DNA from 2 places in the Arthrobacter sp. 3Tela_A genome. Region 2 is predicted to be linked to the other one. Evidence: riboswitches for the same ligand, from Rfam matches in the RefSeq annotation. Region 2 holds a riboswitch; the other holds the start of a gene.

Region 1 (14,384 bases), on a different contig from region 2:
GTCCGCGGTGAGTGTGGGCACCTCGATGGTGGCCCCCAGCGCGGCTTCGGGGAACGTGATGGGAACATGGATGCGGATGTTGTTGCCGTCGCGGACAAAGAAGTCGTGCGGGGTAACGTGCACGGTGACCATCAGGTCCCCGTTGCCGGCGGCGCCGGGCATGCCCTTGCCGCGCACCCTGATCCGCTGCCCGTCCTTGACCCCTGCAGGGACGCGGACTTCAACTACTTCACCGCTGGGCTCGCGCAGCCCGATCACGGTTCCGTTGATGGAGCCCGCAAAGGAGATGGTGGTGCTGGCCGTGCGGTCCGCACCTTTCTGGGGCGGAGCGGAGCCGAAGCCGCCGCCGCCGCCAAAACCGCCGCCGCCGAACAGATCGGCGAACTCCGGCGGGATGTTGCTGCCGCCGGTGCTGTACGTGGTGCGGCGCGAACGTCCGGACGGCTGGCCGAACAGGCCGCCGAAGATGTCCTCGAATCCGGCACCGGCACCGCCGGCGGGGCCGCCGCCGCCAGCCGAGAACCGGGCACCGCTGCCCATGGCACGGATGGCGTCGTACTGCTGGCGTTCCTCGGCGTCGGAAAGCACCGAGTAGGCCTCGGAGACGTCCTTGAACATCTTCTCCGCGGACGGATCATTCTGGTTCTGGTCCGGGTGGTATTTGCGGGCGAGCTTCCGGTACGACTTCTTGATGTCGGCGTCGGAAGCGTCCTTGGGAACACCCAGAATCTTGTAGAAATCCTTGTCGACCCAATCCTGGCTAGCCAATTGGTGTCCCCTTCCTGTGTCTTGCATAAACAACGCTTAAACCGGCTCCGATGCGGAGCCGCCAGGGACCGCCGAAGCGGCGGTCCCTGGCGTAAAGTGCTACTGCTCCGGAACGGAGACGATCACCTGTGCCGCACGCAGCACCCTCTCGTTCGCCTTGTAGCCGGTGCGCAGGATCTGCGTAACGGCGTCGAAGGTGACGTCAGGGCTCTGCTGCTGGATCAGTGCTTCGTGGACGTTCGGGTCGAACTCCACGCCGGTCTCGTCGATCCGGGTCAGGCCGTAGCCCTTGAGCGTGTTTTCCAGCTTTACCGCGATCGAGGCGAAGGGCCCCTCCGCGAGGTCGCCGTGCTGGCGTGCTGCCTCGATGTCATCCAGGACGGGCAGAAGGGAATTGAGCATTCCGATCACTGCCATTTCCCGGGCGACGTCGCGGTCACGTTCCACACGGCGGCGGTAGTTCACGTACTCTGCCTGCAGCCGAAGCAGGTCGTTGCGCAGTTCCTCCGCTTCGGGGGATCCCGCAGCTGCCGGTGCCTCGGCGCCGGCGCTGTTCAGGATTTCCTCAGCCTGGGACAGTGCATCGCCCTCGGCGCCGTCCTCCGCGGCGGGCTGGCCGCCCGCCTCGGAGGATCCTGCCTGCTGTGACTGGGGGTCCAGGTTTTCCTCCGGCTCGTTGCCGGGAGTCTGGTTTCCGTTGGTGTCCTCAGCAGCCATGGCTACTTCTTTTCTTCGTCATCGACGACTTCGGCATCCACGATGTCTTCATCGCCTGCAGAAGTTCCGTCTGCGCCTTCACCCGCGGCGGAACCGCCGGCTGCACCGGCGCCCGAGTCCCCGGCAGCCTGGGCCTGGGAGTAGATGGCTTCGCCGAGCTTGGTCTGGGAAGCCTGCAGCTTCTCGAACGCGGTCTTCACCTCGTCGTCGTTGTCGGTGCCTTCCAGCGCCTTCTTCAGCGCATCGACGTCGCCCTTGACCTCGGACTTGACGTCCTCGGGCAGCTTGTCGTCGTTGTCGGTGAGCAGCTTGTCCACCGAGTAGGCCAGCTGTTCGGCGGAGTTGCGGACGTCGGCGGCCTCGCGGCGCTTCTTGTCCTCGGCAGCGTGCTCTTCAGCTTCGCGGACCATGCGGTCGATGTCTTCCTTGGAGAGGGAGGAACCGCCGGTGATGGTCATGGACTGCTCAGCACCGGTGCCCTTGTCCTTCGCGGAGACGTGCACAATGCCGTTGGCGTCGATGTCGAAGGTGACCTCGACCTGCGGCACACCGCGCGGAGCCGGCGCGATGCCGGTCAGCTCGAAGGTACCCAGCGGCTTGTTGTCGCGGGTGAACTCGCGTTCGCCCTGGAAGACCTGGATGGCCACGGAGGGCTGGTTGTCATCAGCGGTGGTGAAGGTTTCGCTGCGCTTGGTCGGGATGGCCGTGTTGCGCTCGATCAGCTTGGTCATCACGCCGCCCTTGGTCTCAATACCCAGGGAAAGCGGGGTGACGTCGATCAGCAGCACGTCCTTGCGCTCGCCCTTCAGGACACCGGCCTGCAGCGCTGCGCCAACGGCCACAACCTCGTCCGGGTTCACGCCCTTGTTCGGCTCCTGGCCGCCGGCCAGTTCCTTGACCAGCTCGGAGACAGCCGGCATACGGGTGGAGCCGCCAACCAGGATGATGTGGTCGATGTCCGAGACCTTGATGCCGGCTTCGGAGATGACGTCGTGGAACGGCTTCTTGGTGCGGTCCAGCAGGTCCTTGGTCAGGTCCTGGAACTTGGCCCGGGAAAGGTGCTCGTCCAGGTGGACGGGGCCTTCGGGGGTCACCGAGAGGTACTGCAGGGAGATGTTGGTGGAGGTGGCCGAGGAGAGTTCCTTCTTGGCCTGCTCAGCGGCTTCCTTCAGGCGCTGCAGGGCGATCTTGTCCTTGGACAGGTCTGCACCCTTGGCCTTGGCCTGGCTCAGCAGGTAGTCGACGATCCGCTGGTCCCAGTCGTCGCCGCCGAGGCGGTTGTCGCCGGCGGTGGCGCGGACCTGGATGGTGGAGAAGTCGTCTTCATCCTTGCCGACTTCCAGCAGGGACACGTCGAAGGTACCGCCGCCGAGGTCGAAGACCAGGATGAGTTCGTCTTCCTTGCCCTTGTCCAGGCCGTAGGCGAGTGCTGCGGCGGTGGGCTCGTTGACGATGCGCAGGACGTTCAGGCCTGCGATCTCGCCGGCTTCCTTGGTGGCCTGGCGCTCGGCGTCGTTGAAGTAGGCAGGAACGGTCACGACGGCGTCGGTGACCTTCTCGCCCAGGTACGCCTCGGCGTCGGCCTTCAGCTTCTGCAGGATGCGGGCGGAGATTTCCTGGGCGGTGTACTTCTTGCCGTCGATGTCCACGTTCCAGTCGGTGCCCATGTGGCGCTTGACCGAGGAAATGGTGCGGTCGATGTTGTTAACGGCCTGGCGCTTGGCGATCTCGCCAACCAGGACCTCACCGGACTTCGCGAAAGCAACAACCGACGGGGTGGTCCGGCCGCCTTCGGCGTTGGCGATGACGGTGGGCTCGCCGCCTTCCAGGACGGAGACAACGGAGTTGGTGGTTCCGAGGTCGATACCTACTGCACGTGACATATTTGCTTCCTCTTTCCTTGGAAATCGATGGCCGCCGCAACAGCATCCGGCCTGCAAGCTGCCGGATCTGTTGCTGCGCCACCCGTAGCGCATATTGAGCGTTCTACACTCAACTCTAGCGCCGGCCTGCATTTTGTCAACAAAGTTGAGTGGACTGGACTCAACTATGCTGCAGGATCAGCGTCCCATGGCGTGCAGCAGGGAACGCGCCCAGAACTCCGCTTTCTCAACTTCACCGGACAGCAGCGGCCCCTCGGTTCCTTTGACGTAGAAGGGCTGCGGAGCAGAGATGATTTCCGCTCCCCGGGAACTGAGCTCATCGGAAAGCTTCCGGGCCGCATCACCGTGGATAAACAGCCGGACACGGGTATCGAAAGCGGCCGCCCTAATCCCCCGGAGCTGGTCCCGGCCCAGCGCTTCAAGCGCCGCAGAAACGATCGGGGTTGGCCGCCAGCCGTTGATCGGGCTTCCGACTACCAGCAGGTCACCGGGCCGCAGCTCTTCCGGGTGGAACCCGGGGACCTCAGTGGCCTTGGCGTCCACGCCCTCGAGCGAACCTGCAATCGCTTCGGCTATGCGGCGCGTGTTGCCGTAGGCGGAGTCGTAGAGGACAACGGCCTTCATCCGCGGGTTCCTTCCTGCGCGCGTCCGGGTTCTATCAAGGCACCGCCGCGGTGCGGCGCACAAGGGGTTTCCGGAATCTGAGGCGGCGGGAAGGGAAGCGGCATGTGACACAGCATGACCTCCGGCGCCTTCCACGGCAGCCAAACCGGGCCGGGTCCGCGTATCGTCCTGCTATGCCTCAGGACACGTACTCGCATGGACACCACCGCAGCGTAGTCAGCGCGCACGCCACCCGCAGCGCGGCGGACTCCGCCGCCTACCTGCTCCCGCATCTGCAGCCCGGGCTGCGCATCCTCGACGTCGGCTGCGGCCCCGGCAGCATCACCGTGGATCTCGCGGCCCTGGCCGCACCGGGACTGGTCACCGGGCTGGACCGCTCCAAGGACGTGCTGGTGCAGGCGCGTGCGCTGGCCGCCGAACGCGGCGCCGGCAACGTGGAGTTCCTGCCCGGCAACGTCTATGACCTCGATTTCCCGGACGACACCTTCGACGTAGTGCACGCCCACCAGGTGCTCCAGCACCTGACTGATCCGGTGGCGGCCCTGCACGAAATGCGCCGGGTCACCCGCCCCGGCGGCCTGGTGGCGGTGCGCGACGCCGACTACCGCGCCATGAGCTGGTACCCCGAAGTGCCGGAGCTGGAGGAATGGATGCAGACGTACCAGCAGATCGCCCGCGGCAACCAGGCAGAACCCAATGCCGGACGCCGCCTGATCGCGTGGGCGCTGGAAGCCGGATTCACCGAGCTGGAGCCGTCGTCGTCGAACTGGCTATACGCCACCGACGAACGGCGCCGCTGGCATGCCGGCGCCTGGGCTGACCGGGTGCTTCATTCGGCCTACGCCGAGCAGGCGCTGGAACGCGGCCTTGCCTCCCGGGAAGACCTGGCCCGGATCGCGGACGGCTGGAAGCGCTGGGCGGACGCCGCTGACGGCTGGTTCCTCATGCCCAACGGCGAGCTGCTGGCCCGGGCATGAGCCAGCCCCGCTCCGGGGAAGGCCGGCTGCCGGCCGCTGGGTAGGCTGGGAAGATGTACCGAATCATCACGGTGTGCACCGGGAACATCTGCCGCTCCCCCATGGCCCAGTTCAGTATTGAGCGTGCCCTGTCCGAAGCCGGGCTGCAGGCGCAGACCCAGGTGGACTCCGCCGGGGTGACGGGCTGGGAAGCCGGACGTCCCATGGACCCCCGCACGGCCGCCGAGCTGCTTAAGCACCAGTACCCGGAACCCGCTGTGGACAGCTTCCGGGCCCGCGCCTTCGAAGCGGACTGGTACAGGTCCCGGGACCTGATCCTTGCCCTGGACTACGGGCACCTGACCCACCTGCAGGCCGAAGCTCCGGCCGAGGCAAGGGACAGGATCCGGATGCTGCGCAGCTTTGATCCGGCTGCCGCCCGCCTCCCGGCCAGCGAACAGGGCATCGAGGACCCCTGGTACGGGGACATGTCCGACTTCGACTCCTCCTACACCCTGATCCAGGCTGCCGTGCCCGGTGTGGCGGCATACGTCCGTGCAGCCCTGGCGGACCGCATCCAATGACCGCACCTGCCGGGCGCCCGCTGCTGATCGGCGTCGACGGGTTCTCCGGGGCGGGGAAAACCAGCCTGGCTCTGGAGCTGGCCGCTGCCCTGCGGGTTCACCGTTCCGTTGCCGTTTTCCATCTGGAGGATGTCTACCCCGGCTGGGACGGACTGCAGGAGGGCATGGAGTATTACCTCCGCGAGGTGCTGATGCCGCTTGCCTCCGGGCAGGCCGCGGTCTGGCAGGCGTGGGACTGGACGGCCGGGTGCTACGACCGGGCGCGGCACACCGAGCCGGCGGAGATCATCATTTTCGAAGGTGTGGGTGCCGGGCACCGCGCCGCCCGCAGCCTGCTGGACGCCGTGGTGTGGGTGCAGGCGCCCCCGGCGCTGCGCAAGGAACGCGCGCTGGCCCGCGACGGCGAGACCTACGCGCCGCACTGGGACCGGTGGGCTGCGCAGGAAGCTGCCTGGACTGCTGCCGATCCGGTGGCCGCCGAGGCTGATGTGCTTCTCTCGAGCGGTCCCGCGCCCTTTCCGCTCCACCAGTACGTGCTGCGTGCGCTGGCGTCACTTCCCTTTTCCCGCCCCCGGACTCGGCCTGCCGCCCGCCGGGGGTGAAGTCTCCGTCCAGACGCTGCCTGGCGCTCCGGATCCGCAGGTTCTGTTCAGTGCCCTGTTCGGCAGCAGCGCCAACGCGGTATGGCTGGATAGTTCCGACGCCGGTTCCGCCGGGGCCGGCGGCAGCCCCGCCGAGCGCAGCCGGTTCAGCATCATGGCTGACGACGGCGGGCCGCTGGGCAGGCATGCCGTGCACACCGCCGGAAACACCCGGGTCAGCTGGGGGCCGGTCGAGGCCAACGTCCCGGGCCCGTTCTTCCGCTGGCTTGAGTCCGAGTGGGGCAGCCCCAGGGTTGCCGCACCGGATGGTTTTCCCTGCCCGTTCGTCCTGGGCTGGGCGGGAGCCCTTGGGTACGGACTCAAGCGGGAAACCGGTGCCGCGGCGGACTCCGGGCAGCCCGTTCCAGGATCAGAGCCGGCTGCCGCGGATGCCGCCCTGGTTTTCGCGGCCCGCGCCGTGGTGCTGGACCACGCCCTGAACAAGGTTCACCTGCTGGTCCTGCATGATCCGGATCTGCAAGATCCCGGCGCCGGAACACCCTGGCTGGAACAGGCCCGGACGGTCCTCGAGGCCGCCACCCATCCCGGCGGCCCCGCGGGACCTGCAGAAGTTCCGGCGCAGGTCATCGGACCCTCATTCACGTTTCGGGACAGCCGCGCGGACTATCTGGCCAAGGTGCGCCGGGCCCAGGCGGAGATCCGGGACGGCAACAGCTACGAAATCTGCCTGACTACGGCGTTGGAGGGATTCCTTCCCGGCCCCGTGCCGCCGCAGGAGGTCCTGGCGCTCTACGCTGCCATGCGCCGGCGCAGCCCGGCCCCCTTCGCCTCGCTGCTGCGGGTGGGTGGACTGGCACTTCTGGGTACCTCCCCCGAACGGTTCCTGAGGATCACCGCCGGCGGCGCGCTGCGGGCTGAACCAATCAAGGGCACCCGCCCGCGGGGGTCTGCTCCCGCGGAAGACGCCGCGCTGCGGCAGGAACTGCTCGAGAGCATCAAGGACCGGGCGGAGAACATCATGATTGTGGATCTGATGCGCAATGACCTCTCCCGGCTGGCCGTTCCCGGATCGGTCACGGTTCCGCGGCTGTGCGTGGTGGAAAGCTATGCCACGGTCCATCAGCTGGTCAGCACCATCGATGCGCAGCTCGCGCCCGGTGCCAGCCGGGCCGAAGCCGTGGCCGCGGCCTTCCCCGCGGGGTCAATGACCGGGGCGCCGAAAGTCAGCACCATGGCTATCCTGGACGGCCTGGAAGCGGTGCCCCGTGGTTTCTATTCCGGAGCGGTGGGCTACTTCTCCCTGAGCGGCGCTGCGGATCTCTCCGTAGTCATCCGCACCCTGGTGATGCAGCCGGACACGGCCGGCGGCACCTCGCTCACCCTCGGCGTCGGCGGAGCTGTGACCTCCGGATCGGATCCGGAGGCGGAATGGGAAGAGGTCCGCACCAAGTCCCGGGGTGTGCTCGGTGCACTCGGCTCAGAGGTCCCCGCCGGCTAGGACTCCTACTGCAGGGTGGCCGTAAGGCGGGCGACGTTGTCCACGTAGCGCTGCCAGACGGGACGGTTGCGCCATTCGTCAAGGATCAGTTCCTTCGACAGGCCGCGGTACGTGTCTTCGATCTGGCGCATTTTCTCCACAATGTTCCCGCCGAACATCATCATGGAGACTTCCAGGTTCAGCGAGAAGGAACGCATGTCCATGTTGGAGGAGCCCAGGACGGCGACGTCGTTGTCCACGGTGAAGTGCTTGGCATGGAGCACCAGCGGCGCGGGATACTGCCAGATCCGGATGCCGGCCTCCAGTAGCACCTCGTAGTAGGAACGCTGGGCGTGGTCCACCAGGAACTGGTCGCCGCGCTCGGAGACGAACAGTTCCACCTGCACCCCGCGCTGCGCCGCCGTCGTAATGGCGTAGAGCAGGGAATCATCCGGCACGAAGTACGGGCTGGTGATGGAGATCCGCTCGGAGGCGGAGTACAGCAGCGAGGTGAACAGGCGCAGGTTGTTCTCCGTCGTGAAACCGGGACCGGAAGGAACAACCTGGCAGGTGATGTCGCCGGGCTTGGACGTTCCCTCATACAGGCTCAGTTCCTGCTCAAGGTTCTCGTCCGTCTCCATGTTCCAGTCGGTGGCAAACACCACGTTGATTTCATCAACTACCGGGCCTTCGAGCCGGCTCATGAGCTCCACCCATTTGCGGCCGATCCGGTGGTTGCGGGGTTTGCGGTAGCCCGGTTCCACGAGGTTCTGCGAGCCGGTGAAGCCAATGACCCCGTCGACGACGAGGATCTTGCGGTGGTTGCGCAGGTCGGGGCGCCGCCAGTGGCCGCGGAGGGGCTGGATGGGCAGCATGGGATGCCACTGGATCCTGCTGGACTTCAGCTCCTTGAGCAGCTGGCGGTAACCCTTCACGCGCAGGGTGCCGATGTGGTCAAACAGCAGGCGCACCGTCACGCCGCGGTCCGCCGCGTCCCGCAGGGCAGTGAAGAACTCCCGGGTCACGGCGTCGTAGCTCATGATGTAGAACTCGACGTGTACGTATTTGGAGGCACCGCGGACCGCTTCGGTCATCTGGCGGATGGATTCCTCGTAGTCCCGCTGCAGTTCAACCCTGTTGCCGTCCAGGCTGGGCAGCGAACCGAGCCGGCGGTTCAGTTCCACGGCGGAGAGCACCCAGTCCGGGCCTGAATAGGAGGAGGACTCCGCTTCGAGCTCGCGGGTGTTTTCACGGACCCTTTTGTTGATCATGGTCTGGCGTTCCACCCGCTGTTCGGAGAGCCGGTGGTTGCCGAACAGCGCGAACACGATGATTCCCGGGACGGGCAGGAAGAAGATGGCCAGCAGCCAGGCCATGGCAGTGGTGGGGCGCCGGTTTCCGGGCACCACGCCCAGGGCGATGATCCGGATTGCGAAGTCGAGAATCGTCAGGCTCGTCGCAAGCCAGTTTGGAGCAGTTACCGTCCACCACACGTGCGCTAATCCCTCCGACCACCCAACCGTCCCTTCAGCCTAGCGCCCGGGGTCGCCCACTGCGGCAACTAGGCTTGCTGCATGACAGTTTTGGTTTTCCTCGATCCTGCTTTTCCCGCCGGCCGCACGGCCGATGCCTCGCAGCCGCAGCTGATGGCGACGGACCTCGGCGCGACCCGCGGCGACGGGGTTTTCGAATCGATGCTGGCGGTGGACGGGCGTCCCCGGAAGCTGGCCATGCACCTGGAACGGATGGCGTCCTCCGCGGCCGCCCTGCAGCTGGACTTTCCCTCACCGCAGATGTGGGAGCCTGCCATTGCGACGGCGATGGCTGAGTTCACGCGCGTGCACGGCGAGGTGCCCGCTGTGGTGAAGCTGATGCTGACCCGGGGTCCGGAGGGCGCCGGAAGCCCGACGGCGTGGGTGGCGGCGTCCCCCGTTCCGGAGTCCAGTGCCCGGCAGCGCGAGGAAGGCCTGGACGTGCTGCTGCTGGACCGCGGCTACGATTCCTCCGTGGCGGAGCGCGCTCCCTGGCTGCTGCTCGGCTCCAAGACGCTGTCCTATGCGGTGAACATGGCGGCTATCCGGTTCGCAAAGCAGCACGGCGCCGATGATGTCATCTTCACCTCCTCCGACGGCAAGGTCCTGGAGGGGCCCACGTCCACAGTTGTGCTGGCCGTGGTTGAAGACGGGGTGAAGACCCTGCTCACTCCGGAGCTTGAAAGCGGCATCCTGCCCGGAACCACGCAAAGCGCACTGTTTGCCGCGGCAGAGAAGGAAGGCTGGCAGCTTGGCTACGGCCCGCTGGAGCCTTCGCACCTGATGCAGGCCGACGGCGTGTGGCTGATTTCCAGCATCCGCCTGCTCGCGCCGGTGAAATCGGTAGACGGGAACCCGCTGCCGGTCTCCCGCGAACTCACTGACGAGCTCGCCGCACTGGTGGACACCGTCCTGTAGCACCCGGCTCACCGCCGGACGGGGACAGCCGGTTGGCGGCCCCGCCCGGCGGTGCGGGACTTCTAGGACAGGATGAAATTGAACGTTCCGGCTGCCGCAGCAGCCCACACGGCCGCTGCAGCCAGTCCGACACCGTAGGCCAGGACCCACAGATCGATCCGGCTGAATGTGGAAGCCCGGGCCCAGGTCCGGTCGCTGCTTCCGAAGCCGCGGGCCTCCATGGCCACGGCCAGCCGGGTGGCGCGCCGGATCGCCTGGATAAGCAGGGCCAGACCCTGGCCCAGGAAGTTGCGGAACCTGCCCAGCGGGGAGGCAGCGGCGTCGGCCCCGCGGGCGTGCCGTGCCAGTCCGAGCGTGCGCCATTCCTGAACCAGCAGGCCCACCAGCCGCATCGCTGCCAGTGCCCCAAGGACAAAGCGGGAGGGCAGGCGCAGCCGCTGGGCCAGGGCGTCCGCCAGGTCCGTCGCGTCCACGGTGACCAGCAGGAAGATGCCCGGCAGCGCGATCGCCAGTCCGCGCAGGCCAATCGCGATACCAGCCGCCACCGAGTCAGTGGTGAACAGCAGCGGACCGGCATCCAGCAGGACCTCTCCGGTTTTCTCCGCGAGCAGGGCGGTGCCGTAGGCGCCTATCACCGCAGCGATCAGCAGCGGCCAGATCCGTTTCACCAGGGTCCACGGATTGATCCGCAGCAGCGGCAGGAGGGCCAGTTCCCCGGCCAGCACCACGGTGGCGCTGACCCAGTCCACCGTCAGCAGCACCGCGACGGTAACGGCGACGGCGGCGCCGAGCGTGGAGAGCGGGTTCGCCGCTGCCAGCCGGGACTTCCGCGGGCCGGCAGCTGTTCCCGCGGCTGGGGCTCGAACGGCCTGGGCGCTCATGCTGCAGCTCCTGCCGCCGGTTCTGCCGGCTGCAGGCGGGCAGCGCCGTCCTGCACCCGGAGGACCTGTCCGCCGAGCGCCGCAATGAACTCGCGGTCGTGCGTCACCGAGACGACGGCACAGCCGGAGTCCCGGCGCAGCTCAGCCAGCAAGGAGACCAGTTCCTTCCACGTGTTCGCATCCTGTCCGAAGGTGGGTTCGTCCAGCAGCAGGATGTCCGGAGATGTGGCGAGCATGGTGGCCACGGAGAGCCGGCGTTTCTCCCCGCCGGAGAGGGTGAAGGGGTTGACCTTGAGCAGCGCCGCCAGCCGCAGCCGCTGGGCCAGTTCCTCCACTGTGGCCTGGACTTCAGCGTCGCTGCGCCCGGCCCGCCGCGGCCCGAAGGCCAGTTCGTCACGGACTGAGCCGGTGAGGAATTGGTGTTCCGGTTCCTGGAACACCGTTCCGATCCGGGTCACCAGCTGGGCCGACTTCCACTTGGACGGGATGTTCCCCGCTTCGCGTGCCAGCGCCGGGGCTGCGGCCAGGGTTCCGCCGCGGGGACGCAGGAGTCCGCCCAGGGTCAGTGCCAGCGTGGATTTGCCGGCTCCGTTGGGTCCGGTGATGCCCAGGGCATCTCCGGCCTGCAGGGACAGATCGACACCGGAGAGCACGGACTGGCCTTTGGGGGTGCGTGCAACCTCGAGGCTGTCCGCGGCCAGCAGCTCGGGAGCGGAGGAAACGGGCAGAAGCGGCGGCGGCACGTCCAGTGCGGCGCCGGGCAGCCAGACACCGGCTTCCGCCAGACGGGCACGGGTCTGCTCCGCGGTGAGGACTTCCTCAGGCGGGCCGTCAGCGAGCAGTCCTCCGCCGGCGTCGAGCACTATCACCCGGTCCACCAGCTCCGCCCAGGCGGCGACCCGGTGCTCCACCACAATCAGTGTGGCTCCGGTACCCTCCAGCACCCGCTGAACGGCGTCCCGGATTTCCAGGACACCGTCCGGGTCGAGGTTCGCAGTCGGTTCGTCGAGCAGCAGCAGGCCGGGAGACATAGCCAGGATGGAAGCCAGCGCCAGGCGCTGCTTCTGCCCGCCGGAGAGCGCTGCGGTTGAGTGTTCCAGCGGCACCCGGAGTCCGACGTCGTCTAGCGCAGTATGCACCCGCTGCCAGATCTCCGTTCGGGGCACGCCCAGGTTCTCCGCACCGAACGCGACCTCGTCGCCCACCCGGGAAAGCACGATCTGCGACTCGGGGTCCTGCAGGAGCAGGCCCGCCCGGCCGCGTGCGCCCTGCGGGTGAACGCCGTCGAGCTGCAGCGAACCGGTTTCCGTGCCGCCGGTATCCTCACCGAGAACCCCGGCGAGGGCATGCAGCAGGGTGGATTTGCCCGCCCCGGATGCTCCCAGCAGGAGCACCCGCTCCCCCGGGCTAATGTCGAAGGACACACCGGCAACGGCCTGGGCCTTTCGCCCGGCGTGACGCCATCCCCAGTCCCTGGCGCTGACCGCCACGGGAGTAGCTGCGGCCATCGGTTACGCGTCCGCGGTGCGCCCGGAGGCAAAGGCGGAAAGCACTCCCGTGCGGGCCAGCGCCCTCACCGCCAGCCAGGACAGCAGGCCGGCCAGCAGCAGTCCGGACACCATGGCAAAAACGGTGTACAGCGCCTGCCACTGGAAGGCCCATTCGGGCATGTACAGAATCGTTTCGCTCACCCCGAGGAAAAGGCCGGAGCCGAGGCCCGCCAGCAGCGCCACGGGAAGAGTGAACTTCCGGTACAGGAAGAGCAGGAACACCAGTTCGGCGCCCAGGCCCTGGATGGCTCCGGAGAGCAGCACGGAAAGGCCGAACTGGGTTCCCAGCACACCGGAAACAGCAGAAGCCAGAATCTCGCAGTACAGTGCGGCACCGGGTTTGCGGATGATCAGCGCGCCCAGGACGCCGGCAATCAGCCAGCCGCCGGTGTACAGCCCGGCCAGCGGCGGGAAGGCCACGAACACTGCGGCCACGCCGCCGTAGGCGAGGGACCAGGCCCAGAACACAACGCCGGTGGCTACGGCAAGGACGGACGCGACGACGATGTCCACTACCCGCCAGGATGAGCGGACGGGCTTTATGGATTGGGTTTCTTGCATGGAAGGTTCCTCCTGGATTCAGGAGGGGAGGGAAAACCGCCGGCGGCGGTGCACCCCTGAGATCTCGACTCCCTTCGCCGGTACTAACCGGAGCAGGTTCGAGGGTCTGCGGCTTGGTCCGCACTCTCAGCGCCCGAAAACCGGCGTCCGGATAATCTCCGGAGCCGGGAAGCGGCGCTCCCCTGTCGTGTGTATGCGTGGTCCACTGTACACGCAGTGCCGCGTGGAATCCGGGTGCGGCAGGTAGCGTAGGGGGAAACAGCAACGCACAACACCAAGGAGCACTTATGAACCTGATCCTGAAACTGCTGGGTACCGGTGTCAGCGTGGGCGCGGGACTTGCCTCGGCAAAGATCCTGGACTTCGTCTGGACCAAGGCAACGGGCAACGAACCGCCCAAGGACAAGGACGGCGCCCTGGATGCGAGCCTGCGCTCGGCAGTTATTTTCGCGCTCGTTTCCGGCGCGGTCAGCCAGGTGATCCGGGTGCTGACCAACCGCGGCACGCAGCGTGCAATCGCCCGCTACAGCCGCACCCCCGAGGTCGTCTAACTCGTCTCACCGTAACGAGATTACAGAAACTGCCCGTATAAGCGTTCATACGGGCAGTTTCTGTAATCTCGTTTTCGTATGGCCGCAGCGTCAGCCTTCGCGGCTGCGCCCGGGCGGCCGGCTGGCCGCTTCGGCTTCGGAACGGGTGCGTGCCAGTTCCTCGTCGCTGAGATCACCGGTGTAATAGGTACCGTCCGGTTCCTGCCCGGGATCGTCGTCGACCTTCGGATCCGCATCTGAGTCGGCGGCAGCCTTTTCCTCGGTGGCCTCAAACATCAGCTGCTGTGCCCGCTCGACGACGTCGTCCAGCTCATCGATGGTCAGCAGCTCCGGGCGCAGGTGCTTGGTGCGGTAGCCGGCACGGCCCACCATGTGGGCAGAGACCGGCGCGGTCAGCAGCATAAAAATCCAGCACAGCGCCAGGACCGGCAGCAGGACCCAGCTGCGGAACTCCACGGCCATGGCCAGCAGGAAGAGCAGCAGGCCCAGCACCTGCGGCTTGGACGCGGCGTGCATCCGGCTCATCAGGTCAGGGAACCGCGCCAGGCCAATCGCTGCGGCGAGAGACATTGTGGCGCCGCCAAGCAGCAGGGCTGCCACGATTACGTCAATCACGGTTTCGTTCATGGCTACCTCCGGTCCGTTACGAAGCGGGCAACCGTCACGGAGCCAATGAAGCCGATCAGCGAAATTGCGATCAGCAGGGCCAGGTAATTCAGGTTCCGGTTCACAACCATGTCCACCACCAGAGCGCCGCCCACGATCGCCAGCAGGACGTCT
Region 2 (14,384 bases):
GCCGCTCCGCACCCCGGCAGGAACATCCCTGGAAGCTGCACGGGAAGCCGTGGCCCAGTTGGACGAAAAAGGCCACCAGCAGGTTTACGCCGCAATCGCCCAGGGACAGCCGATCCGTGCCATCCAGATCTACGCCCAGAACACCGGCTGCGGCCTGCGCGCCGCGAGTGCCGCAGTAGCCTCCATGGCCTCGCACCCGGTTCCGTTCACCCGTCCGGCCCGGCAGGAGCAGCCTCCGGTTCCGGATGCTGCTGAGGCCGCACCCGTAAAGCCGGCGCCTGCTGAACCCGCCCCCGCTGAAAACACGCCCGGCGCAGCCACCCCTGCAGGCGCAGATGACGCGGAGCCTGTGGACGAAGCGGCTCCGGAAGACCAGTCCGGACGGGAATCCGCCCGGGACGCTGCCTCCCGCAGCGCCGCCTCCCCGGCAGCGTCAGGCACCGGCGCAGCCGGCAAGGACAAGCCGCAGGAGAAGGCCAAGGACAAGGAGCCTGCCGCACCCGACGACGCCGAGATCAGCCGCTGGGCACAGAACCTGCGCCCCGAGGACTTCTAAAGCTTCCGGGCGCGCTGGTTCAGTCCGTCATGGCCGTAGGGGTAGTTGCCCACGGCCGGGGCGCTGGCATCATTCAGCCGCCGGATCTCCGCCGCGGTCAGTTCTAGCCTGGACGCCTGCAGGTTCCCCTCCAGCTGGTCCGGGGTCCGGGCTCCCAGAATCACGGAGGTGACGCCGGGGCGCCCGGCAAGCCAGGCCAGGGACACCTGCGCCGGCGTCGCACCGTGGGCCGAGGCGATCTGGTGCACGGCGTCGAGGACTTCCCACGTCTGCGGGTTGGAGCTGCGCAGTTCCCAGCCCTGGAACTGCCGTGCCGGGTTCTCACCCACACGGGTGTTGCCTGAGGGAACGGTCTCCCGGTGGTATTTGCCCGTCAGCCAGCCGCCGGCCAAAGGTGACCAGGGGAGCAGGCCCAGTCCGGCGTCGAGCGCTGCCGGCACAATCTCGGACTCTATTTCCCGCTCCAGCAGGTTGTACTGCGGCTGAAGGGTGGCCGGAGCCTGCCAGTTGTGCAGTTTTGCGGTCCAGACGGCCTTGGTGAGCTGCCAGCCGGTGAAGTTGGAGAAACCGTAGTAGCTGATCAGCCCGGAGGTGACAGCGTCCTGCAGGAAGCCGAGGCTCTCCTCCAGCGGCGTGAGCGGATCCCAGGAGTGCAGCTGGTACAGGTCGATGTGGTCTACCCCGAGCCGCCGCAGCGACGCTTCGAGCGCACGGCGCAGGTGCCGGCGGGAGTTGCCGGCGTCGTTCGTGTCTTCACCGGTGGGGAAGCGGGCCTTGGTGGCCAGCACCATGGTGTTCCGGGCTGTCTGGTTGGCATGCAGCCACTTGCCGACGATTTCCTCCGAGGCGCCCTCGTTGTAAATGTCTGCCGTGTCGATGAAGTTGCCGCCGGCTGCCAGGTAATCGTCCAGCATCCGGTGCGAGGTCTTTTCATCCGTCTCATTGCCGAACGTCATGGTGCCTAGGGCGTAGTTGCTGACGGCGGTGCCGCTGTTGCCCAGCAGGCGCATCTCCATGGGTATTTCCTTCCGGGCGGTACGTGGTGGTGCGCTCCAGCCTAAGCCCCATCCGGCGCCACGGAACAGGTGACGTGCCTGCGGACAGCCGGGTCTCAGGCTCCCGGGACCAGATAGTGCCTGATCAGATAGTCGGCAATGGCCAGGGACGACGTCGCTGCCGGCGAGGGCGCATTGCGCAGCAGGGTGACCGGCCCGCGCTGGTCCACGGCGAAGTCGTCGACGAGGGACCCATCGCGGCCCCACGCCTGCGCACGGACTCCGGCTGCCGTCTTGGCTGTGAGGTCGGAGGGTCTCAGCTCGGGGATGAACCGGCGGGCGCGGGAGAAGTAGACGGGCTTCAGCAGTGATTCGCCCACGGAGTCCAGGCCCATCTTCCAGTACTGCTTTGCCAGCGGCAGCGCCCCGGGCCAGCGCAGCGACTCCAAGGTGTCCCGGACGGAGATTTTGCCCCAGCTGTAGCCCTCACGGGCCAGCGCGGGGACGGCATTGGGCCCCACATGGATGCCGTCGTAGACCCCGCGGGTGAAGTGCACGCCCAGGAAGGGGAACGCCGGGTCAGGGACCGGATAGATCATCCCGTTAACCAAGTGGTTCTTCTCGGCGCTGAGTTCCCAGTACTCGCCGCGGAACGGCAGGATTTTCGGCGACGGATCCGCTCCCGCGAGCCGGGCCACGACGTCGGACTGCAGCCCCGCGCAGGCGATCACCCGGTCGAAGACCTGCTCGGAGACCGCTGTCCGGAGGCGGACCCGGCCGCCTTCCGTGCGGAGGGCGGTGACTTCCTGGCCCAGCAGGATGGTGCCGCCGGCAGCTCGCACGTCCTGGGCCATGGCTTCGGTGATGGCGGCGTAATCAACGATGGCGGTGTGCGGCGAGTGAACGGCGGCAATACCCGCCACATGGGGCTCAACGTCCCGCAGTTTCGCGGGGTCATCGATGCGGGCCAGGCCGGGAACGCCGCTGGCAATCGAACGGGACTCGATGTCCGCCAGGGCCGGCAGGTCCGCCTCATCTACGGCCACCACCAGTTTGCCCACCTCGCGGTAGGGCAGCGATTTCTCCAGGCAATAGTCCCTGATCCGCTGCCTGCCCTCGGCGCAGAGCCGGGCCTTCAGCGAGCCGGGCTTGTAATACAGTCCGGCGTGGACCACTCCGGAGTTGTGGCCGGTCTGGTGGGCGGCCAGCCGGGCTTCCTTTTCGTAGACGGTGACTTCCGCCAGCCCGCGAAGGGTTAGTGCCCGGGCAAGGGCTATGCCGACGATTCCGCCTCCGATGATGGCTATGGATTGTTCGCGCACTTCAGTGTCCTCCCGCTCAGGGCTTCCCCAGAGTGTAGACCCACGATTCATCCCCCTGTACCGCGTCCCTCCCCCAAACAGGCGAGGGTTCGGGAGCTCATTTGGTGTGATGCGCACCACAGAAATATGGTTGGCGGCATGAGAATTGTTGAAAGGCTCGTATACCGCCGCAAGTCGCGTCTCGTCCGGGCTTTCCTTGTCGGCGTTTTTGGTATCGATTTTCCCGCGCAGGCCAAAGTCGGCAAGGGGCTCGAAATGCCCCACCATGGGATGGGAACGGTTATCCACCCCCGTGCGGTGATTGGCAACAACGTGAAGGTCTTCCACCAGGTGACTATTGGGCGGAAAGATGCCCACCTTCCCATTGAAGATTCCGCTATGGAGCGGGTCGAGATTGGCGACGGTGTGTTGTTGTTCCCGGGGGCCAAAGTCCTTGGCGGTGCCGGGGTGACGACCCTTGGCGCGGGAACCATCGTTGCCGCTAACGCCGTGCTAATGAACTCAACTGGCGAGAACGAAATATGGGCGGGCATCCCGGCGAAGCTCGTTGGGAAACGGGCTGAGGTATAAGCACCAGAGCTCCACGACCGCCCGCTCGGCCGCAGGCTGTGCCATGACGAATCGCGGACCGGGTCACCTGATGGGCTGCTGCGTACCTGCTCGGGGTAGGCCAGACAAAGAAAACACCCCGGTCCGAAGACCGGGGTGTTTCCATTGGCGGAGACGGGGGGATTTGAACCCCCGGTGGGCTTTAGGCCCACACTTCATTAGCAGTGAAGCCCATTCGGCCGCTCTGGCACGTCTCCAATTGCCCTGGCAAACTCACGCTGCCAGCCTGTCAAGACTACCCACAACGGGGGGCTTTCGGCAAAACAGGTTCAGGACAGGCGGCCGGTCAGCGCTTCCCAGAGGAACTCGTAGGACATGGCGTGCATCCGGGCGGACTGGCGGTTGTCCGCAGCGCCCGCGTGGCCGCCCTCCAGTGCTTCGTGGAACCAGACCCGGTCCACGCCCAGCGCCTTCATCCGGGCAGCCATTTTCCGGGCCTGGACGGGACCCACCCGGTCATCGCTGGTGGCAGTCCAGATCAGGGCCGGCGGATACTGCACGTCTTCACGGAGCAGATGGTACGGGGAGAACGTCTTGATGAACTCCCACTGTTCCGGATCATCCGGGTCGCCGTACTCGGCGATCCATGAGGCACCCGCGGAGAGCTTGGTGTACCGGCGCATGTCCAGCAGTGGCACACCGCAGGACACGGCACCGAAGAGCTCCGGGTACAGGGTGAGCATGTTGCCCACCAGCAGGCCGCCGTTACTGCGCCCGGTGCAGCCCAGGTGCTCGCGGGAAGTGACACCGCGCGAGGTGAGGTCCTGCGCCACCGCGGCGAAGTCCTCGTAGGCCCGGTGCCGGTTCTGCTGCAGGGCTGCCCGGTGCCAGTCCGGCCCGTACTCGCCGCCGCCGCGGATGTTGGCCAGCACATAGACACCGCGCCGAAGGACACCGGATTCGTCCGTGTAGCTGCGCTCGAGCCAGCCGCGTCCCACCACGCCGGAGTAGGCAGGGGTGAGTGCCTGCTCGAATCCGCCGTAACCGGACAGCACAGTGGGGTTCCCGCCGTCGAGCACCATGCCCTTGTGGCCCACCTGGAAGTACGGAACCCGGGTGCCGTCCTTGGACACGGCGAAGTGCTGCTCCACCGTGCAGCCGGAGGCATCGAAGAAGGCCGGGGAGGTCTTGACCGGGGAGGCGGCTTCTCCTGGTTTGCCCAGGGTGCCGCGGGACAGTGTGGACGGGGTGGTGAAACCGGTGCTGACCAGCCAATAGTCGTTTCCGGCTGCCTCGTCTTCATCGTCCACGGCGTAGGCATCCACGGAGTGCAGGGGCGGGCAGGCATCGAGTTCCGCCGCCGCCCAGTCCGCGGCCGGATCCAGTACCTGGATCTCGGAGGAGACGTCGCGCAGCAGGTTCAGCAGCAGGTAGTCGCGGGTCCAGCTCCAGGACTGGAGCGACACCGTGGGCTCGGGGGTGAACAGGGTGCGCAGGTTCCGGTTGCCCGCCAGGAAGTCCGCCAGGTCCGCAGCCAGGAGCGAACCGGCCTTGTGCAGGGTTTCGCCCACCAGCCAGTCCGTGCGCGGGCGCATCACCAGCCATTGGCGGTGCAGGTCCACGCTGACGTCCAGCGGCACATCGATCCGGGTCCAGTTCCCGTCCTGCCGCAGGTAGGTGATGCTGTCGTAGAAGTCGATGATGTCCACAGCCACGTCCCGCTCGAAGCCAGGGGTCTGGTCGTGGTGGACGTAGCCCATCATGTGGTCCTCGGGGACCTCGAAGTACAGTGCGGCAGCGCCCGGTTCTTCGCCTCGCTGCAGGGTACGGACCGTGCGGGGGTAGGAGGAAGTGGTCATGCTGCCGGGGCCGAAGTCCGAGGCGACGTACAGGGTGTCCGGTCCGGCCCAGGACACCTGGGTCTTTGCTACGGGCAGGTCGAAGCCGCCGGGCACGAAGGCGCGGTCCACGACGTCGTACTCCCGGTAGCGGGAGGCATCCCCGCCGTCCGGGGAGAGGATCACCAGGGCGCGGCGGTAGGACGTTCCGTCCTCCGGGCGGAGGAACCGTGCCCCTCCCCAGACCCAGTCCGTGCCTTCTTCGGTGCTGAGGCCGTCTACGTCCAGCAGGACTTCCCACGCGGTGGCGGCACCTGTGTAGCTCTCCCAGGTGGTGCGACGCCAGAGGCCCTTGGGGTGCTCCGCGTCCCGCCAGAAGTTGTAGTACCAGTCCCCGCGCTTGACCACCATGGGGATGCGGTCGGTGGAGTCCAGGACTTCAAGCAGCCGCTCTTCGGTCTGTTCGAAGCCGGTGGCGGAAAGCAGCGCTTCGGTCTCGGCGTTCTGCGCCTTTACCCAGTTCAGCTGCCTGTCCCCATAGATATCTTCCAGCCAGAGGAATTCGTCCTCGGTGTCCTGTGGGGTTTCTGCGCTCGCGGAAGTCATGAGCCCATCCTAGGGGCGGATGGTGACACAGGTCTCCGCGGGTGCCACGGTTGAATGGCCTGCGCGCCTGCAGGCGTTCCTGCGGGCATGATGGACTCCATGCCGTTCCCGGTGCGAGAAAGGACCCACATGTCTCTTGTTAGCCGCCGGCGCCGCAGCTCCGAGGTCCGGGCATGACGCTGCTGATTCTTGACCTGGCCGGGGTCTTCTTCTTCGCGGTCTCCGGATCCCTGCTGGCGGCCCGGCGAAACTTCGACATTGTTGGCTCGCTGATGCTCGGATCCCTGGTCGGACTCGGCGGCGGAGTGATGCGGGACCTGATCATTGGACAGGGTGTCCCCCAGGCCTTCATGAATCCGGTGTACCTGGCTCCGCCCGTGCTGGCCGCACTGCTTGTTTTTGTCCATGCACTGGGAGTCCAGCGTTACCGCCGCACGCTTCTGGTTTTCGACGCCGCCGGCCTGGCCCTCTTCTGCGTTACCGGAACACAGACTGCACTCGCCGCCGGACTGCCCCCCGTGTCTGCCGCCCTCCTGGGTGTCACGACGGCCGTAGGCGGAGGCCTGCTGCGCGATGTGGTTGCCAACGAAGTACCGCAGGTGTTCAACCCCAACGGCGTCTACGCGATCCCTGCCCTTCTGGGGGCTGGCCTGGTGTCCTTCTTCTCAGCCGTGGGCGTCTATAACGCGGTTGTGGGCATGTCGGTGGCTGCGCTGGTCTTCACCCTGCGGATCCTTTCGCTCCGCTACGGCTGGCGGATACCGCTGGCAGGCCGCACCGCTGCCGTTACGGACGAGTCCTAGCCCCGGTTCTGCTCCGGTGAAAAGTCCGCCGCGACGGCGGTCAGCCACGCCATCTTCCCGGACCGTCGCAGGCCCGCAGCGCGGTGGCCTAGGGTAATTGCAGGAATCGAGAAGCGGGAGGATCCGTGTTTCGCACCCTGGTGAAAGCTGTGCCCGGTCTGGTGCTCCTGCTGGGCGTTGCCGCCTGCAGCGGGGAGGGCGCGGGGCCTCCCGGCGCGGAGCAGGCTGCAGAAAAGTTCTATTCCGCTGTACAGGCAGGGGATTACGCACAGGCATGCAGCATGCTGGCCCCCGCCACGCTCGAGGACAGCCAACAGGCAGAAGGCGGCGGGGAACAGCCCTGCATCGACAAACTCGCTGCTGTGTCCCTCGCTTCTCCTGGGATGCCGGTCACAAGCCAGGCCTTCGGGCGGAACGCCCAGGTGGTGTTCGAAGCGGACACCGTATTCCTGACACTCTCGAACGGCACCTGGAAAGTCATGGCCGCAGGCTGTACGCCGCGCGGAGAACGCCCCTACAGCTGCCTGATCGAGGGAGACTGAGATGCGCGCACGGTGGGCGTTCATCCTTTGCCTGGCCTTTATCGCCGCCGGGCTTGCCTACATGATCACGGTGGGGGTGCTGCAGCGGTGAAAACACTCAAGCACAACGGGCTGTTCATCGTGTTCTTCGTGCTGTTCCTGCTTTCGCTTGCCGGTCAGGCGCTCGCAGGTGTGGCACTGTTCAATGAACAGCAGACCGCAGCTGGACTGGAACATGTCAGTATCTGGCAGTACATCACTACGTCCAGCTTTGCCGTCGATGTGGCTGAGAACTGGCAGTCAGAATTCCTGCAGTTCCTGCTGCTGATCGTGGCAGCTGTCTGGTTTGTGCAGAAGGGTTCCCCAGAATCGAAGAAAATCGGCAGGGAAGGCCTTGAAACAGACCAGGACCAGCAGATGGGGGAGCACGCCCACCCCGATTCGCCGTCGTGGGCACGTGCCGGCGGCTGGCGTACCCGGCTGTATTCGAACTCCCTTGCTGCCGTGATGGGCGGAATCTTTCTGCTCTCCTGGTTTGCCCAGTCGGTAGCGGGATTCAGTGCGTTCGCGGAACAGCAGCTCGGGAATTTGCAGGACCCGGGGACATGGGGCGAATACGTGCTGTCCCCGGAATTCTGGGGGAGGACCCTGCAGAACTGGCAGTCGGAGTTCCTGGCCGTCGCCTCAATGGTCATCCTGGCTGTCTACCTTCGGCAGCGGGGCTCACCGGAATCGAAACCGGTGGGTGCCGCCCACACGGAGACGGACGTTGAAGGCTAGCAGGCGCGTCTCAGCCGCCGGTTAGCCGGCTGCGAAGAAGTCATGTTCCCACTGCACTGACAATACGAACGCTTCCTCAGCCGCACGCCGCTGGACATCGTCCCCGGAAAGCACATCCTCCAGAATGCCAACCGCACGGGCAGTAGCGGCCGCAAACGCCGGATCGGCGTAGGTGTTCAGCCACTCCCGATAGGGATGGGCCAGGTGGTTTCCGGCGGCAAGCGCCGCGCCCGCGTCCGCGTAGACCCAGAAGCAGGGAACCACCGCGCCCACCAGCCGTGCGTACTCGATCCGGTTCCCTGCATTCCGGCCAGGTCCCAGCAGATGGTCCAGGTAACCCCGGGTCACCGGCATCGCGACCAGGCCCTCGGCGGGGTCCGCAGGAAGATGCCCGACGGCGCCGCCGCGTCCAGCATTGGCATGAAGCCAGTTCCGGTGAAGATCCAGTTCAGCTTCCAGCGCGCCGCTGGCACTTTCTGCCCAGAACAGCTGCTCCTGGAGCGTTGGAGCCAGCTCGCTGGCACGGGCCAGGGCACGGGCATATCCCCGCAGGTAGATTGCGTCCTGGGCCAAATAGCGGGAGAAGGCCCCGCGGTCCAAGCTCCCGTCGCCCAGACCGCGGACGAAGTCCAGGCGGGCGATCCGCGCCCGCACATCCGCGGTCCCCGACCAGAGGTCCGCGGTGCGCTCGCCGGCCGGCGGAACACCGGATCCTGCCGGCGCAGGCAGTGGTACGAGTCCGCGCTCCCAGACCCCGTGGAAATGGTTCACCGGACCATGCCCGGTTCCCACCTCCAGCAAGTCAGCGGTTTCAAGGGCTTCCTGCAGCCAGGCTTTGGCGCCCTCCAGCGCGTGTGCCCAGTTACCGGTCCGGGCGAACAGGGTAGCCAGTGCGGCAGAGAGCGAGCAGCCGGTGCCGTGGGTGTTCTTGGTGTCTACCCGCACGGAACTGAACGCCGAGATCGTGAATCCGCGCTCGCCGTCGGGCATTACCAGCGCATCCGGTGCCGCAGTTCCCGCCAGGTGCCCACCCTTCACCAGCACAGCCGTGTCATACTCGCCGGCAAGACGGCGTCCCTGCTCCAATGCCTCGTCCCAGTTCTGCGCCGGCTCTTCCTCCAGCAGCGCAGCCAGCTCCGGCAGGTTCGGCGTCACGAGGTCCACCTGGTGCAACAGCCCGCGAAGGGCATCTTCGGCGTCGGGGCTGAGCAGGCGGTCACCGCTGCTGGCCACCATCACCGGATCCAGCACCACGGCCGGCTGCCGGACGTCCGCCAGCCAGGAACCCACCATCCGGGCGACCTCGGCGCTGCCCAGCATGCCGATTTTCACCGCATCGATAATCACGTCATCGCTCACCGCGTCCAGCTGTTCGCGAAGGAACCCGGCAGGCGGGGTATGCACGGAGCGGACCCCGTGGGTGTTCTGCGCAACAAGTGCCGTGACCACAGCCATGCCGTATCCGCCGTTGGCAGCGATCGACTTCAGATCCGCCTGGATCCCGGCCCCGCCCGTGGGATCCGTTCCGGCGATGCTCAGGATCCGAGGGACATTCCGGACGCTCAGCTCTCCCATGCCGCCACCAGTTCCTCGGCGCTGCGGCGCGGATCGGCGGCGGTGCAAATAGCGGAAACGACGGCGGCGCCGGACGCTCCGGCGGCCCGCAGGTCCCGGATGTCGGACAGACCGATCCCGCCGATTGCCACGCACGGGACCGGAGCCGCAGACGCAAAGGACCGGAACCCGTCCACGCCCAGCGGGGCAGGATGGTCCGGCTTGGTGCTGGTGGGATGGATGACTCCGGCGCCGAGATAGTCCACCGTTCCCGGTGCCAGGTCCCGTACGGAGTCGAGGTGGGCGGGCGTGTTGGCGGTGAGGCCTACGACGGCGCCGGGGCCGACCAGTGAGCGGACGGAGGCGGCGGGCAGGTCGCTTTGACCAACGTGGACTCCGTGCACCCGGGCGCCGGCTGCCCGGGCGGCGAGGTAAATGTCCACCCGGTCATCGACGAGCACAAGGGCGCGGTCACCGACGGCGTGTGCGACGGCCAGCACCTGGGCGTAGAACTCCGCGGCGGAGGCGTGCTTTTCCCGGACCTGCACGGTGCGCACCCCGACGGCGGCTGCGGCAACAGCGGCGACGCCCCGGTCCCCGCACTGCGCCGCATCAGTGACCAGGTAGATGCCGGTGTTCCTGGCCAGGGCCCGGGGCCGCCGGAGCAGTTCGGACTGCATGCCGGCGCTCATGCCGTCACCAGCAGGTTGTGGATGTCTTCGGCGGAGAGGCTGGCCAGGGCGTCCAGGAATGCCGGGGCAAACGACCCCGGTCCTGCCGACACGGGTGCAGCCTGCTGCGCGGCGATCGTGTATGCGGCGGTGGCTGCCGCCGTGGCGGTGAGGTCGCCGCCGTCGTCCGCGGCGGCGAGGAACGCGGCCGTCACGGCGCCGAGGGCGCAGCCCCCGCCGGTCACCTTGGTCAGCAGCGCGCTGCCGTTGCTGATCCGAAGGGTTGATTCACCGTCGGTGATGACGTCCGTGGGCCCGGAGACCGCCACGACGCAGCCGTACTTCGCCGCCAGGAGTTCGGCTGCGGGAAGGGCATCCTCCGGATTGTCCGTGGCGTCCACGCCCCGTCCGCCCGCGCCCAGCCCGGCCAGGGCCATGACCTCGGAAGCGTTGGCTCGTACGGCGGTGGGACGCAGTGCCAGCAGCTCGGCGGCGAGGGCAGTGCGGACCGGGAGGCTGCCGACAGCCACGGGATCCAGGACCCAGGGTGTGCCGGCATCGTTTGCCGCTGCTGCGGCCTCCAGTATGGCCGTGCGCTGTTCGGCATGCGGGGTGCCCAGATTGATCAGAACCCCCGAGGCGATGCGGGCAAAAGGCCCGGCTTCACCCGGAATGTCCGTCATGGCCGGGGCTGCGCCGAGGGCGAGGAGGACGTTGGCGGTGAAGTTGGTGACCACTGTGTTGGTCAGGCACTGCACCAGCGGCGGTTCGCTGCGCACGCGGGAAAGGAGGGTGGATACAGAAAATGGTGTCAGGCCAATAGTCATCGGCGACATCCCTTCGCTAGTTCTAACTAGATCAGGTTCGACGGGTCTCATCTCAGCCTTGCGGCACCCCGTGTCACTACAGCTGACTCTACGAAGTCAGCGGGCAAATGGCCAGCCGGACGCGGAGCTAGACAGTGTCCATGGCTGCGCAGGGATTACTGCCCGACGCCGGCTGGTGGGCCTGGCCTGCCAGGCGGTGCAGGAGGGTGCGAAGCAGGCTGGCGTCTGCGGGTTCCAGTCCGGCGAGCATGCCGGACTCCGCAGCGGCGACCTGCTCCTCGCAGGCGGCCAGGCGTTGGCGGCCGGCCTTGGTGGCGACGACTTTGCGGGCCCGGCGGTCCGCGGGATCAGGAACCCGTTCCACGTCCCCGGCCTCCGCCAGCTCGTCAATCAGGTAGGTCAGCACAGTCCGGTCGATTCCCAGATGTGCCCCGAGTGCCTGCTGGTTCGGCGGGTCAAAATGAACCACCGTTGAGAGCACCTGAAATCCGCGCAGCCCGCCCGGTGTCCCCTCCAGCGCTGACTGCAGGCGGGCTTGGTAACAGCCCGCCACCACGGCCAAATCCCATCCGAGGCCTCCGGGTATTGCTGTGGTGCTGCCTGTAGTCATGGGGAACATCCTAGCCCGGTAATGCTGGCCCGTAGATGTTCTACACGGCCACTGTTCTGTCATGTCACCTAATGTGTTGGCAGGGTCTGGGCCGGATGCAGGGAAAAATTACCCGGAACAGCTTGCATTCCAGTGAGTACTCATTCCTACTAGGTAGTGGTAGTCAGCAACGCTAGGTAGTGAGGGTTCGATGGGCAGGCAGGCGACGGAAATGCTGAAAGGGGTACTGGAGGGCATTGTGCTTGCTTTCCTCTCCGGCCGATCCGCCTACGGGTATGAAATTACCGCCTGGCTGCGGGACGAGGGCTTCACAGACATTGCCGAGGGCACTGTTTATGCGCTGCTCATCAGGATTGAGCAGCGCGGGCTTGTGGACGTGGTGAAGGTCCCCTCTGAAAAGGGACCCCCGCGGAAAATGTACTCACTCACCGGCCCGGGGCAGGACTACCTCAACGAGTTCTGGAGGACCTGGAGCTTCCTCTCGGAACGGCTGGAACAGCTCCGCGAGGAGGGAAACACTCATGTGGGTTGAGAAGATTCTTGGGGACTTCGGCGACAAGCGCCGCTGGCGGGAGTACAAAAACCGGGTAAAGGCCCTGCCGCCGGGATACCGCACGGCGGCCGAGGCTGTGGAACGGTACCTCATGTACGCCGGTGCCCTGACCCGGGGTGACGTCATGGTTGCCATGTACGAGGACCTGGCCGATCTGTTCGAGCAGGGCGCAGCAGACGGAACCCCGGTCCGGACGATCGTGGGCGAAGACCCGGTGGAGTTCGCGGAGGTCTTCCTGCGGAACTACTCCGACGCCCAGTGGATCAACAAGGAGCGGGAGCGGCTTAACCAGGCCATCGAGAAAGCTGAGCTTGAGGGCGGGGGCAGCACCGGGGGAGGGGAGCCATGAGTGGGCAGCCCGCGGTGCAGGCCGTTCGCGTCCAGGACCTCCACAAGGCTTTCAAGGACCTGCAGGTTCTGCGCGGAGTGGAGTTCGAGGTGGCTCCCGGCACTGTCTTCGCCCTGCTCGGCTCCAACGGGGCCGGGAAGACCACCCTGATCCGGATTCTTGCCACGCTTCTGCGCCCGGATTCCGGTACCGCGGAAGTGGCGGGGTTCGACGTCGCAGCCCAGGCCGCAGAGGTCCGCGCAGCAATCAGCCTCACCGGCCAGTTCGCCGCCGTCGACGACGTTCTCAGCGGACGGGAAAACCTGATGCTGGTAGCCCGGCTGCGGCAGGTTCCCAAGCCGGGCCTGGTAGCGGACGAGCTCCTGAGACGCTTCTCCCTGGCTGACGCCGGAGGGCGGAAAGCTGCCACGTACTCCGGCGGCATGCGCCGGCGGCTGGACATTGCCATGAGCCTGATCGGGAGCCCGGAGGTGGTTTTCCTGGACGAGCCAACAACCGGACTGGATCCGGAGGGGCGCCTGGAGGTGTGGGAGACAGTTCGGCAGCTCGCAGGGCAGGGAACCACGGTGCTGCTCACCACGCAGTACCTGGAAGAAGCCGAACAGCTGGCAGACCGCATCGCGGTCCTGCACGGCGGGGAAATCATTGCCAACGGCACCCTCGCGGAACTCCGGCAGCTCCTTCCTGCGCCGCAGGTCGAGTACGTGGAGAAACAGCCGACACTCGAGGACGTTTTCCTGGCACTTACCGGCTCCGCGGGTGCCGCAGGACATGAGAGGGAAAGACGATGACGGCGGCAGCGAATTTCTACGGCAATACCACTGTGCTGACGGGGCGCTCGCTTCGCCACATTCTGCGCAGCCCGGACACCATCATCACCACGGCTGTCATGCCGGTGGCCATCATGGTGCTGTTCGTCTACGTTTTTGGCGGTGCCATCAACACCGGCGCTACGGAGTACATCGATTACATGCTGCCCGGAATCCTGCTGATAACCGTGGCTTCCGGGGTGGCCTACACCGCGTTCCGGCTGTTCACAGACCTGCAGAGCGGCGTCTTTGAGCGCTTCCAGTCAATGCCGGTCGCCCGGTCGAGTGCGCTCTGGGCCCACGTGCTGACCTCACTGGTGGCCAACCTGCTGTCCCTGGCGCTGGTGATCGGAGTGGCCCTGCTGATGGGCTTCCGTACCGGAGCCGGTCCGGCGGGATGGCTGGCCGTAGCCGGCATGCTGACGCTGGTCACGCTCGCACTCACCTGGGTTGCGGTGGTCGCGGGCCTGGGCGCTAAATCAGTGGAGGGCGCCAGCGCGTTCTCCTATCCGCTGATCTTCCTGCCCTTTGTCAGCTCCGCTTTTGTTCCGACGGACACGATGCCCGGACCGGTGCGCTGGTTCGCGGAGAACCAGCCGGTGACCGCGATCGTCAACACCATCCGGGACATCTTCGCCGGGCAGCCGGTGGGGCCGGACATCTGGACCGCCCTCGCCTGGTGCCTGGGCATCCTTGTTGCGGCGTGCGCCGTTTCAGCCGCGGTGTACCGGAGGCGGATCAGCCGGGGAGCTGCAGCCTAGAACCGGAACCCCCTAGGGCTGGAACCGGTAGCCCATACCGTGCTCGGTCAGGAAGTGGACCGGATGGGACGGGTCCGGCTCCAGCTTCCGCCGCAGCTGAGCCATGTACAGGCGCAGGTACCCGGAATCCGAGGTGCCCGGACCCCACACATCGGTCAGGAGCTGGCCCTGGGTCAGCAGATGGCCCGGGCGCCGGAGCAGCGCCGCGAGTAAATGCCATTCAGTAGGTGTGAGCCGGATTGAGCTTCCGTCGCTGATCCGGGAAACCCGGCGGGCAGCC

The links. Region 2 has a riboswitch for thiamine pyrophosphate ahead of thiM (hydroxyethylthiazole kinase). Riboswitches for the same ligand answer to the same signal wherever they lie in the genome.
Region 1: linked by a shared signal. The riboswitch ahead of TVC13_RS06735 (ECF transporter S component) and the one ahead of thiM (hydroxyethylthiazole kinase) in region 2 are both predicted to bind thiamine pyrophosphate.

The regions. Positions count from the first base shown of each region.
Region 1 is NZ_JAXIOM010000015.1:22,660-37,043, reverse strand. Features, by position in the region: gene TVC13_RS06795 (DnaJ C-terminal domain-containing protein) at 1-768, opposite strand, end outside; gene TVC13_RS06790 (nucleotide exchange factor GrpE) at 868-1,485, opposite strand; gene dnaK (molecular chaperone DnaK) at 1,488-3,368, opposite strand; gene TVC13_RS06780 (flavodoxin family protein) at 3,546-3,992, opposite strand; gene TVC13_RS06775 (methyltransferase domain-containing protein) at 4,166-4,969, shown strand; gene TVC13_RS06770 (low molecular weight protein-tyrosine-phosphatase) at 5,023-5,532, shown strand; gene TVC13_RS06765 (uridine kinase family protein) at 5,529-6,134, shown strand; gene TVC13_RS06760 (anthranilate synthase component I family protein) at 6,073-7,632, shown strand; gene cls (cardiolipin synthase) at 7,638-9,104, opposite strand; gene TVC13_RS06750 (aminodeoxychorismate lyase) at 9,186-10,061, shown strand; gene TVC13_RS06745 (energy-coupling factor transporter transmembrane component T family protein) at 10,124-10,942, opposite strand; gene TVC13_RS06740 (ABC transporter ATP-binding protein) at 10,939-12,450, opposite strand; gene TVC13_RS06735 (ECF transporter S component) at 12,454-13,053, opposite strand; TPP riboswitch at 13,106-13,247, opposite strand; gene TVC13_RS06730 (DUF4235 domain-containing protein) at 13,341-13,604, shown strand; partial or broken gene mnhG (monovalent cation/H(+) antiporter subunit G) at 13,890-14,231, opposite strand; gene TVC13_RS06720 (monovalent cation/H+ antiporter complex subunit F) at 14,234-14,384, opposite strand, start outside.
Region 2 is NZ_JAXIOM010000035.1:12,800-27,183, reverse strand. Features, by position in the region: gene TVC13_RS11345 (hypothetical protein) at 1-556, shown strand, start outside; gene TVC13_RS11340 (aldo/keto reductase) at 553-1,572, opposite strand; gene lhgO (L-2-hydroxyglutarate oxidase) at 1,668-2,873, opposite strand; gene TVC13_RS11330 (serine O-acetyltransferase) at 3,012-3,443, shown strand; tRNA gene TVC13_RS11325 (tRNA-Ser) at 3,589-3,679, opposite strand; gene TVC13_RS11320 (prolyl oligopeptidase family serine peptidase) at 3,752-5,866, opposite strand; gene TVC13_RS11315 (trimeric intracellular cation channel family protein) at 6,040-6,669, shown strand; gene TVC13_RS11310 (hypothetical protein) at 6,795-7,211, shown strand; gene TVC13_RS11305 (DUF6766 family protein) at 7,299-7,970, shown strand; gene TVC13_RS11300 (bifunctional hydroxymethylpyrimidine kinase/phosphomethylpyrimidine kinase) at 7,992-9,545, opposite strand; gene thiE (thiamine phosphate synthase) at 9,533-10,216, opposite strand; gene thiM (hydroxyethylthiazole kinase) at 10,213-11,022, opposite strand; TPP riboswitch at 11,014-11,103, opposite strand; gene TVC13_RS11285 (MarR family winged helix-turn-helix transcriptional regulator) at 11,150-11,632, opposite strand; gene TVC13_RS11280 (PadR family transcriptional regulator) at 11,823-12,164, shown strand; gene TVC13_RS11275 (DUF1048 domain-containing protein) at 12,154-12,534, shown strand; gene TVC13_RS11270 (ABC transporter ATP-binding protein) at 12,531-13,325, shown strand; gene TVC13_RS11265 (ABC transporter permease) at 13,322-14,104, shown strand; gene TVC13_RS11260 (response regulator) at 14,117-14,384, opposite strand, start outside.